One region of the Exiguobacterium sp. SH0S7 genome, then DNA from elsewhere that is predicted to be linked to it. Evidence: riboswitches for the same ligand, from Rfam matches in the RefSeq annotation. Region 1 holds a riboswitch; the other holds the start of a gene.
What was found. A riboswitch is a leader RNA that binds a small molecule or an ion and turns the genes downstream of it on or off. The one in region 1 is predicted to bind S-adenosylmethionine.
Positions count from the first base shown of each region.

Region 1 (5,058 bases):
GGAAATCACTATGACGTATAAGTTCGCTTTGATGACACAAGCGCAGGCAGAAACGATTGCTTTCACCTGGCATTACGATGGAGAGTATGCTTTTTACGATATGGAGGCTGACGAAGACGACTTGGCCGAGTTTTTAGACACCGAACAACGAGGGCAATCGGTATTCGCCATCACGAACGATGGCGAACTGGTCGGTTTCGTTAGCGTGCATCAAACAGACGCCGATACGATTGACCTCGGTTTAGGCATGAAGCCAGGTCTGACCGGAAACGGGACCGGACGAGCGTTCGTCACCTCGATTCTTGCTTTCGTCGAAGCCAAGTTCGACCCAAATCGTATCACCTTGTCGGTTGCCACGTTCAACGCGCGGGCGATTCGCGTGTATGAAGCTTGCGGGTTTCGACAAGTGGCTTCATTTCAACAAGACACGAACGGGAGTACGTTCGACTTCATCGCATTAGAACGCAAAAAGCGCCCTCAGGATAGATTCTGAGGGCGCTTTTTGCTGCCCGGTGCCTTTGTCGACTAAGTAAATCTGGCCATTCCCGTCTCATACCAAGACGGTCACACTTCATCGTTCGGGCAAGCACGGAGCTGCTGTTTCACACGTGAACCGTTCCCCCTACATGGTGTGTGATCACTGCTTCATTCGGCTCGAACACGCCCGCTTCGGTGATGAGTCCGGTGATCAGTTCAGGCGGTGTGACGTCAAACGCCGGGTTAAAGACGGTGATCCCGACCGGCGCCGTCGGTTGTCCGCCGATATGGGTCACTTCTAGCGCGCTCCGCTCCTCGATTTGAATCACATCGTCCGCCGTCAAATCGAACGTCGAATGCGGGGCCGCGACGTAAAACGGGATCCCGTAATGTTTAGCCAGGACGGCGAGCTGAAGCGTGCCGATCTTATTGGCGACATGACCCGTCCGTGTGATGCGGTCAGCGCCGACGATGATGGCGTCGACCCCTTTCGCCTGAATCGTCCAAGCGGCCATATTGTCGGTGATGAGCGTGACATCGATGTCGGCCTGGTCGAGCTCCCAGACGGTCAGGCGTGCCCCTTGGAGGAGCGGCCGCGTCTCACAAGCGAAGACGTTAAACGCGATACCTCGCTCTTTCCCGACGTAAAACGGAGCGAGCGCAGTCCCGTAACGCGACGTCGCGATCGCCCCGGCGTTACAGATCGTTAAGACGTTCCCCCCTGCTGGCAGCACCGTGAGCGCATGCTCCCCGATGGCCCGATACGTGTCGACGTCTCGCTCGAACAGCGCGATGGCCCGATGTTTGATGTCGGTCGCGATCCTTTCAAAGTCGACGCCGACGTTCAGCCCGAGAAGTGACTCGATCACGTTTTGCAGATTGACCGCCGTCGGTCGCGTCGCGATCAATCGACGGCCGACGAGGTCGAGCCGGCGTGTGAAGTCCGGGTCATCCTGGAGGCGGACCGCTTCTTTCGCGAGCACGAATGCGCCGAAATAGGCGATGGCCGGCGCGCCTCGGACTTGTAACGTCTCGATGGCGTGCTCCGCCTGTTCGAGCGTCGCGATCGTCACGTACCGCTCCTCATGCGGCAGTAACGTTTGGTCTAAAATGACGAGCTCGTCCCGGGACGGTTCGAAGCGAATGTTTTGGACTGTCATACGCGTACCCCCGCTAACAGCGTCACTAATTCATCGATTGTCCGGACATCGTGGCGCTGTTTAATGAGCGTCGTGCCGAGCGTGAGCGCTTCCCGTTTCCGCTCGAGCCGGACCGTTTCCGGTAACGTCTCGAGGTCATTGACTCCTGCGAGGCCGATGGTGCGGCGAATCAGTTCGCATCCGGCATAGCCGATCGTGTCGCTAAAGATGGTTTGAAGTAGTTCATCGACGAACCCGTCCGTGTTGAACGGTTCGACCGCCGTCTCAAACTTCGTCCGGAACGTCTTTTCAAACGTCTCCCATACCGTCAATACGTCGGTGAACCGCTCGAACCGTTTGAGTGGGTCATGGAACGTCGATAGCGTCAAATGGGCGACGATTTGCCCGATGTCAAAGCCGAACGGTCCGTAAAAAGCGAACTCTGGATCGATGACTTTCGTCTCTTGTTGCGTCGCGAAGATGCTGCCTGTATGTAAGTCCCCGTGCAAGAGCGCGTCGTGTTTCGTGACGAAACCGACTTTCAGTTTCGTGACCTCCACTTTCAATTTCTGGTCACGCCAAAGCGCTTCGACGTCCTGACGGAGCGCGGTTTCGATGTTGTTCGACTCGGCATCTTTGTACGGATCGGTGAAGATCAGTTTTTCAGTGATGTCGCACAGTTCCGGGTTGTAATAATCCCGTTCTTTCCGCTTCTTCTCGATTGGGCCGGCCGCATAGTCGGACGTCTCAAACAACGTCTGCCCTAAAAACTCACCGATGTGACGGGCGAGTTCAGGATACGCTTTCCCTTCCAAATAGCCCGTCCGGACGATATCAAAGTCGGACAGGTCCTCTAAAATCGTGTAGGCGAGCGTCCGATCACTGCCGAGAACGACCGGGACGAAACGCGGGACGACACTGGCGAATTCGCGCAACGCAAGCTGCTCGATCCACGCCCGTTCAAGTGTGAGCGGCCAACTCTCGCCGACGACTTTCGCATACGGTAGCGCCTGCTTGACGATGAGGCTCGTTTCGCCTTGACGGATGCGGAAGACGAGGTTCAAGTTGCCGTCCCCGATCTCCTCACAATGCGCGATGCCCCCGTCTTCGAGTAACCCTAACGTTCTGACGTGCTCGACGACTGTCTGTTCTGTAAATGGTTGATAAGCCATGTCTGTTTCCCCTTTCGGTATATTCCCCACAAAAAAAGCCCCTTTCTCCGCGAGAAAGAGGCACAGCCGTAACGGATGTTCCTCTCATCTGTCAGACGTATGTCTGGTGGATGTAGCACCGTGCCTACTGGTCGGTTGCTGCGGCGTCATCGGGCCAATTCCCTCTGCCAACTCGCGATAAGAGTGTCGTATTCGATTGTGTGAACTTGTTGTGATGAATATTACGGACTCGACCCCACCTTTGTCAACGGCAATTTGCTGGAGCAACGGTCACTTTTTTTATGCATATATAGTAACAACGAACTCAAACTTTTTTTCTCAAAAAAAGGAATTGACGAACCGGATATTGTGTGACAAAATTCAATTAAATTTCACAACTTCAAAATACATTCTTATCAAGAGCAGACGGAGGGGACAAGCCCGATGATGTCGCAGCAACCGACCCGATTGGGCACGGTGCTAATTCTTGCAGCGTAAGCTGAGAGATAAGAGTTCATTTTTTTATGATGACCTCTTGCCTCGGCATGGGGTCATTTTTTGTTTGACCGGAAGGAGGAACGAACATGAGTATTACTGCCACATATGAAATCAGCCGGACGGACCGCGTCGCGACTGTCGCCGAGAAAATCGCCCTCGAACTGACCGTCGGCACGTGGACGGAACTGCCTCACCTAGAGCAAGAACAATTAAAGGCGTATCGGGGCGAGGTCGTCTCAACGACGCATACGGAAACAACGAGCCGCTTCACAATCCGTTATCCGCTCCATAACGTCACGCCCGACTTCTCATCCATCTTGACGACGACGTTCGGGAAATTATCGCTCGATGACTCGGTACGCTTGATCGACTTGACGTTACCCGAAACGCTTGCATCTGAATTCCCCGGAGCAAAGTTCGGTGTTCAAGGCGTTCGTGAGTTGCTCGACGTACATGATCGCCCGCTCGTCATGAGCATCTTTAAAGGGATCATCGGCCGTGATTTACGCTTCTTAGAACAGCAACTTCGAGACCAGCTCGCCGGCGGCATCGACATCGTCAAAGATGATGAAATCCTATACGACAACCCGCTCACTCCGTCGCTTGAACGAGCTAAAATCGGAGCGGCCGTCATCCAAGAACAGTTCAAAACGACCGGGAAACGTTCGCTCTATGCCATCACGCTCAGCGGTCCGGTGTTCGGGCTGCGTGACCAAGCGCTCCGCTTGATCGAGGCGGGCGCGACGGCACTGTTGTTCAACGTCTATACATACGGGCTCGACACACTCCGCGAACTCGCGAGCGATCCAACAATTAACGTCCCGATTTTGGCGCATCCCGCGTTCGCCGGGGCCTTGACCGGCTCGATCAGCCACTCGCTCTTGCTCGGAAAATTGATCCGCCTCGCGGGGGCCGACTTGACGCTGTTCCCGTCCCCATACGGTTCACTTGCGACACCGCCTGATGAGGCGTTCACGATTCGGGATGGCAGTGCTCGGCCGCACTGGACGAAGCCGATTCTACCGGTCCCGTCGGCCGGCATCCATCCGGGGCTCATCCCGGACATCATCCGTGATTTCGGCACAGACGTCGTCATCAACGCCGGTGGCGGCATCCACGGTCACCCAGACGGCGCGGCTGCCGGGGCCCGGGCGTTCCGACAAGCGATTGAGCAAGTATTAGGCGTGGCGAGCCAGACGAACGAGCTCGAGTCCGCGCTAAAGGCGTGGTCAAAACAATGACGATTCACATCTTGTGTGACTTCGATGGGACGATCACGGCCGAGGACAACATCATCGCTTTGATGCGGGCGTTCGCACCGCCCGAATGGCACGCGCTCAAAGACGACGTGCTCGCTCAAGACATCTCGATCCGCTCCGGGGTCGGACAGATGTTCCAGCTGTTGCCGAGCGCTGACGCTTCGGCGTACCGTGACTACTTGCTGGACCGCATCACCTTGCGCCCAGGGTTCTCGACGTTTTTGGCAGAAGTCCGGCAACAAGTTTGGAAGTTCGACGTCGTCAGCGGCGGCATGGACTTTTTCGTGCACCCGATCTTGCAAGACCACGTCGCGCCGGACCACATCTACTGTAACGTCGCCGACTTCTCGGACGAGACGGTACGCGTCGACTGGCCCTACGCCTGTGACGCGCATTGTACGAATGATTGTGGTTGCTGCAAACCGACAATCGCCCGGACGATCGTCGATCCCGTTGATCGCTTGATCGTCATCGGTGACTCGGTGACCGACTTCGAGATCGCCAAACGGGCCGATTTCGTCTACGCCCGTGGGC
Region 1 is NZ_SJVA01000004.1:143,920-148,977, reverse strand. It holds gene EVJ22_RS08915 (GNAT family N-acetyltransferase) at 11-493, shown strand; gene mtnA (S-methyl-5-thioribose-1-phosphate isomerase) at 603-1,637, opposite strand; gene mtnK (S-methyl-5-thioribose kinase) at 1,634-2,788, opposite strand; SAM riboswitch class I at 2,870-2,972, opposite strand; SAM riboswitch class I at 3,178-3,280, shown strand; gene EVJ22_RS08900 (2,3-diketo-5-methylthiopentyl-1-phosphate enolase) at 3,352-4,506, shown strand; gene EVJ22_RS08895 (2-hydroxy-3-keto-5-methylthiopentenyl-1-phosphate phosphatase) at 4,503-5,058, shown strand, end outside.

Region 2 (5,058 bases), on a different contig from region 1:
TAAAACGTTACCACCCCAGCATTTCGTCGGACTCGCCGCCGAAGTCGCCGCACTCGAGCGTTCAGGCCGCGACGTCATCCGGCTCGGCCAAGGGACGCCCGACTTGCCGACACCGGCCTCGATCTGCGAGGCGCTGCAGACGGCCCTGCTCGACCCGGCGACGCACCAATACGGACCGTTCCGGGGACAGACGCGCCTGAAGCAAGCGGTCGCGACATTCTACCAGACCGAATACGGCGTCGCGCTCGATGCCGAGACCGAAGTGGCCATCTTGATCGGCAGCAAGTCGGGACTCATCACGCTCCCGCAATGTGTGCTCGAACCAGGTGACGGCATGTTGCTACCGAACCCGGGCTATCCGGACTACATCTCGGGGGCACGTCTCGCCGGAGCGGTCGTCCACGACCTCGTCCTCCGGGAAGAGAACGGCTATCTTCCTGATTACGAGACGCTCGATCCGCAGGGGGCGCGACTCATGTATTTGAACTACCCGAGCAATCCGACCGGCGCCGTCGCGTCGCCCGCGTTCTTTGACGACACGGTCCGGTTCGCGAATAAGCATGACCTCATGGTCGTCCACGACTTCGCCTACGGCAGCATCGGTTTCGACGGTCACGTCCCGCCGAGCTTCCTGCAGGCGCCGGGTGCGAAAGACATCGGCATCGAGGTGTATACGATGTCGAAGGCGTTCAACATGTCCGGCTGGCGGGTCGCTTTCGCCGTCGGCAACCGCGACATCATCGAGGCGATCAACACGTACCAGGACCACGTCCATGTGAGCGTGTTCTCGGCCATCCAAGAGGCGGCCATCGCCGCGCTCGAGTCACCGCGTTCGCTCCGGGACGACTTGTCACGGTTGTATGAGGCCCGCCGCGACCGGCTCGTCGACGGGTTACGTCAGGCCGGATGGGACATCACGGCCCCGAGTGGCTCGTTCTTCGTCTGGGCGAAAGTGCCGGACGGGGACGCCAAATCGTTCTCCCATAAGCTGCTCCACGAGGCAGGGGTCGCCGTGACGCCGGGCTATTTCTTCGGCTCAGAAGGCGAGCGGTACGTCCGGTTCGGGCTCGTCTCCGCCGAGCCGAAGATCGACGAGGCCGTCGAGCGGATCGAGAAACTGTTTGCGACGTATGAAGAGGTCCGGGCATGATCCGCCAAGCCGTGCTCGAGTACGACCATGCGGATGACGCGCTCGAGCGGCTCGATGAATTGATCGATGGCCGTCGTGCTCACGTGCTGCGCGGACAGAACGGTTTTGACGTCGTCAAGCGCGTCCTGCCAGCGATCACTGCCTATCCGACATCGCTGTTCGGCGGCGAATGCACGGACGCTGAGGTCGAACGGCTCCGTTTGAAAAATGTGGACGTCCTCATTGCCATCGGTGGGGGTAAGCTCGTCGACACGGCGAAACTCGTCGCTTACCGGCAAGGTGTCCCGCTGATCGTCATCCCGACGCTCGCCTCGAACTGTGCCGCCTTCACGCCGCTCAGCGTCATCTATGACGAGCAAGGGGCATACGTCCGCTACGACGTGTTCCGCGTCGTCATCGAGCGGGTCATCGTCGACGCAAGGGTCGTGACCGACTCGCCGTACGACTACTTCCGGGCCGGCGTCATCGACACGGTCGCCAAGTTTTACGAGGCCCGCTATTTGAGCGGCGACAGTTCGCCTGACGCCGGCGTCAACACCGGTCTCGCCTTGGCCGAGCAATGCGGCCGGCTCGTCGAACTCGACTTGAGTGAGTCCAGTTTCACCGCGTATGGGCCAGAGACCCGGTTCGCGGTCGATCACATCCTCGCCGTCGGCGGCGCCGTCGGTGGTTTCGGGGACGCCGGGACACGCGTTGCCGTCGCCCACGCCGTTCACAACGCGCTCAGCCGCTTCGAGTCGACCCACCCGTTCTTACATGGCGACAAGGTCGGATTCGGCCTCCTTGTCCAAGAACGGTTGCGTGGCTCGTCTGACGCCCCATATTTAGAGGCGTGGCTCGCCAGGATCGGCGCGCCGACGTCACTTGAGACGCTCGGACTCGTGCCGGCCGACATACCGCAACTGGTCGACGCGGTCCGGGTCGAGACCGAGTTGCAACGTTCACCCGTAACGCTCGATATTGACTATTTGAAAATAATTTTTGAAAATTTAGTATTTTCTGTTTACAAATAAAAGAATTAAAAGTAAGATGATAACAATTAAATAAGACCGATAGCTTATCAAGAGTGGTGGAGGGACTGGCCCTATGAAACCCGGCAACCAGATCGTAATGATCATGGTGCTAATTCCAACAGACGAAACGTCTGGGAGATGAGCGTGTCCGACTGTCTTTGACTTGTCGTGCCCGCCACTCTTTATGAGTAGCGGGCTTTTATTTTGGAGGAGGAATCATTCATGAACATCAAACAGAAAACAGTACTCGCAGGAACATCTCTACTCGCGGCCATCGCCTTGTCGGCGTGCGGCCAATCGGACGCGAGCGAATCGCTCAGCACAGAAGCCCTCACGATCGGCGTGACGGGTGGGCCGCACCAGCAGATCGCCGAGAAAGTAAAAGAACTCGCGGCCGAGGATGGCCTCGAGCTCGACATCAAGGTGTTCAACGACTACAACACGCCGAACACCGCACTCGACGAAGGCAGTCTCGACGTGAACAGTTACCAGACGCTGTCGTTCCTCGAGCTGCAGAAGGCGGACAAAGGCTATAAGATCGACGACGTGTTCAAGACGGTCGCTTTCCCGATGGGGCTCTATTCGGACAAGCTGACGGACATCAAGGAGTTGAAGGAGGGCGATAAAGTCGCCGTCCCGAACGACCCGGCGAACGAACTTCGGGCGCTGCGCCTGTATGAGACGGCCGGACTCATCACCTTGAAAGAAGGATTGACGGACAAGGCGACGAAACGTGACATCGCCGAGAACCCGCTCAACCTCGAATTCATCGAGCTCGAGGCGTCACAGCTCCCGACCCAGCTCCCGGAAGTCGCGCTCGCGGCCATCAACACGAACTTCGCGATGGGTGCCGGCCTATCGATCAATGAGGACGCGTTGTTCCATGAAGACACGGTCGACAACCCGTACCCGAACTACGTCGTCGTCCGTACCGACAACAAAGACGATGAAGTCGTCGAGACACTCAAATCTTACTACCACTCGGACGAGGTCCGGACGTTCATCGAAGAGACGTTCGACGGCTCGATCGTCCCGGCGTTTTAAGGAGGCACTATGATCGCACTCAAACAGATCTCAAAAACGTTCACGGTGAACAAAGGGACCGTCACGGCACTCGACGACGTCTCGCTGACGATTGAAAAAGGTGAGATCTTCGGCATCATCGGACGGAGCGGCGCCGGCAAGAGCACGCTAATCCGCATGATCAATCTGCTCGAACGGCCGACGTCAGGTCAAGTCGAGATCGAGGGACAAGACATCACGACGCTCGACAAAAAAGGGTTATCAAAGCTCCGTCACCGCATCGGGATGATCTTCCAGCACTATAACCTGCTGAAGACGGCGACCGTCGAAGACAACGTCGCCATCCCGCTCCGCCTAGAAGGACTCGATAAACGCTCGATCAGCGAGCGGGTCGACAAGTATCTCAATATCGTCGGACTGACCGATCACCGTAAACATTACCCGGAGCAACTCTCCGGCGGCCAGAAACAGCGCGTCGCCATCGCCCGGGCCTTGGCGCACGAGCCGGACATCCTGCTCAGTGACGAGGCGACGAGCGCGCTCGACCCGGAGACGACCGAGTCGATCCTCGATCTGTTGCTCGAGATCAACCGCGAGCTCGGTCTGACGATTTTCTTGATCACCCATGAGATGGAAGTCATCGAGCGCATCTGTGACCGGGTCGCCGTCATCGACGCCGGCAAGATCGTCGAAGAAGGCGACGTCCTCGACGTCTTCTCGGACCCGCAGCATCCGACGACGCGCCGCTTCTTGAAAGCGAACCTCGACGTCCCGAAAGAAGTCGTCGACGTGTTGAGCTCGCACGGGACGCTCGTCAACTTGTCGTTCATCGGTCACCAGACCGAACAGGCCGTCCTCGCCGAGCTGACGAAACGGTTCGGCCTGCTGCCGAACATCATCGGGGGCGGGATCAAAAAGCTGAAAGGCGGTCTCGTCGGCAACTTGCTCGTCCATCTCGACGGGGACCGGGCACAGACCGACCAAGCCGTCCGCTACCTTGAAGCGAGCGGCGTCAAAGTAAAGGAGGTGACGAACCATGCTGCAGTTTTGGGAAAAATGGGGTGACTTGATTTGGACGGGCACGATCCAGACGCTGACGATGACCGGCATCGCGCTCGTCATCTCGACACTGATCGGCTTGCCGCTCGGGACGCTCCTCGTCTTGACGCGGCCGAATGGACGGCTCGCGAACCGTTACTTTTACGGGGCATTGTCGAGCGTGATCAACGTCGTCCGCTCGATCCCGTTCATCATTCTGCTATTCTTCATCTTGCCGTTCACCCGTTTCATCATGGGGACGACGATCGGCGTCCAAGGCGTGCTGTTGCCGCTCATCGTCTTCACGGCGCCATACATCGCCCGTTTGATGGAGTCGGCACTGCTCGAAGTCGATCGCGGCGTCGTCGAGGCGTACGAGGCGATGGGCATCTCGACGCGTAAGATCATCTGGTACGTATTGATCCGTGAGGCGCGGTCGTCGATCGTGCTCGGTCTGACGATCGCGACGATCGGTCTGATCGGTGCGACGGCGATGGCGGGTCTCGTCGGTGCGGGCGGACTCGGAGATATCGCCTATCAGTACGGGCATCTCCGGTTCGAGCCGGAAGTCATGTACGTGACGATCTTCGTCTTGATCCTGCTCGTGCAGTCGATCCAATCGTTCGGCAACCGCTTGGCGGCCCGGCTAAAGAAAGCCTGACAAAAGAGCGTCGCAAAATTTGCGGCGCTCTTACTGTTTGTCTAATAGTCGTTTCAAGTCGGCGATCCGGTTATGCCGGGGGATGAACGTCCGGATCTCTTTCTCGCTGAACCCGATCTGGATCCGGTTGTCATCGACGACGATCGGACTCTTCAAGATCTGCGGATGCGTCG
Region 2 is NZ_SJVA01000001.1:56,412-61,469, reverse strand. It holds gene EVJ22_RS00325 (aminotransferase class I/II-fold pyridoxal phosphate-dependent enzyme) at 1-1,150, shown strand, start outside; gene EVJ22_RS00320 (iron-containing alcohol dehydrogenase family protein) at 1,147-2,163, shown strand; SAM riboswitch class I at 2,205-2,308, shown strand; gene EVJ22_RS00315 (MetQ/NlpA family ABC transporter substrate-binding protein) at 2,386-3,207, shown strand; gene EVJ22_RS00310 (methionine ABC transporter ATP-binding protein) at 3,217-4,251, shown strand; gene EVJ22_RS00305 (methionine ABC transporter permease) at 4,223-4,885, shown strand; gene EVJ22_RS00300 (Spx/MgsR family RNA polymerase-binding regulatory protein) at 4,916-5,058, opposite strand, start outside.
Region 2: it holds a riboswitch for S-adenosylmethionine, as region 1 does, so the genes downstream of both, EVJ22_RS00315 (MetQ/NlpA family ABC transporter substrate-binding protein) here and mtnK (S-methyl-5-thioribose kinase) in region 1, are expected to answer to the same signal.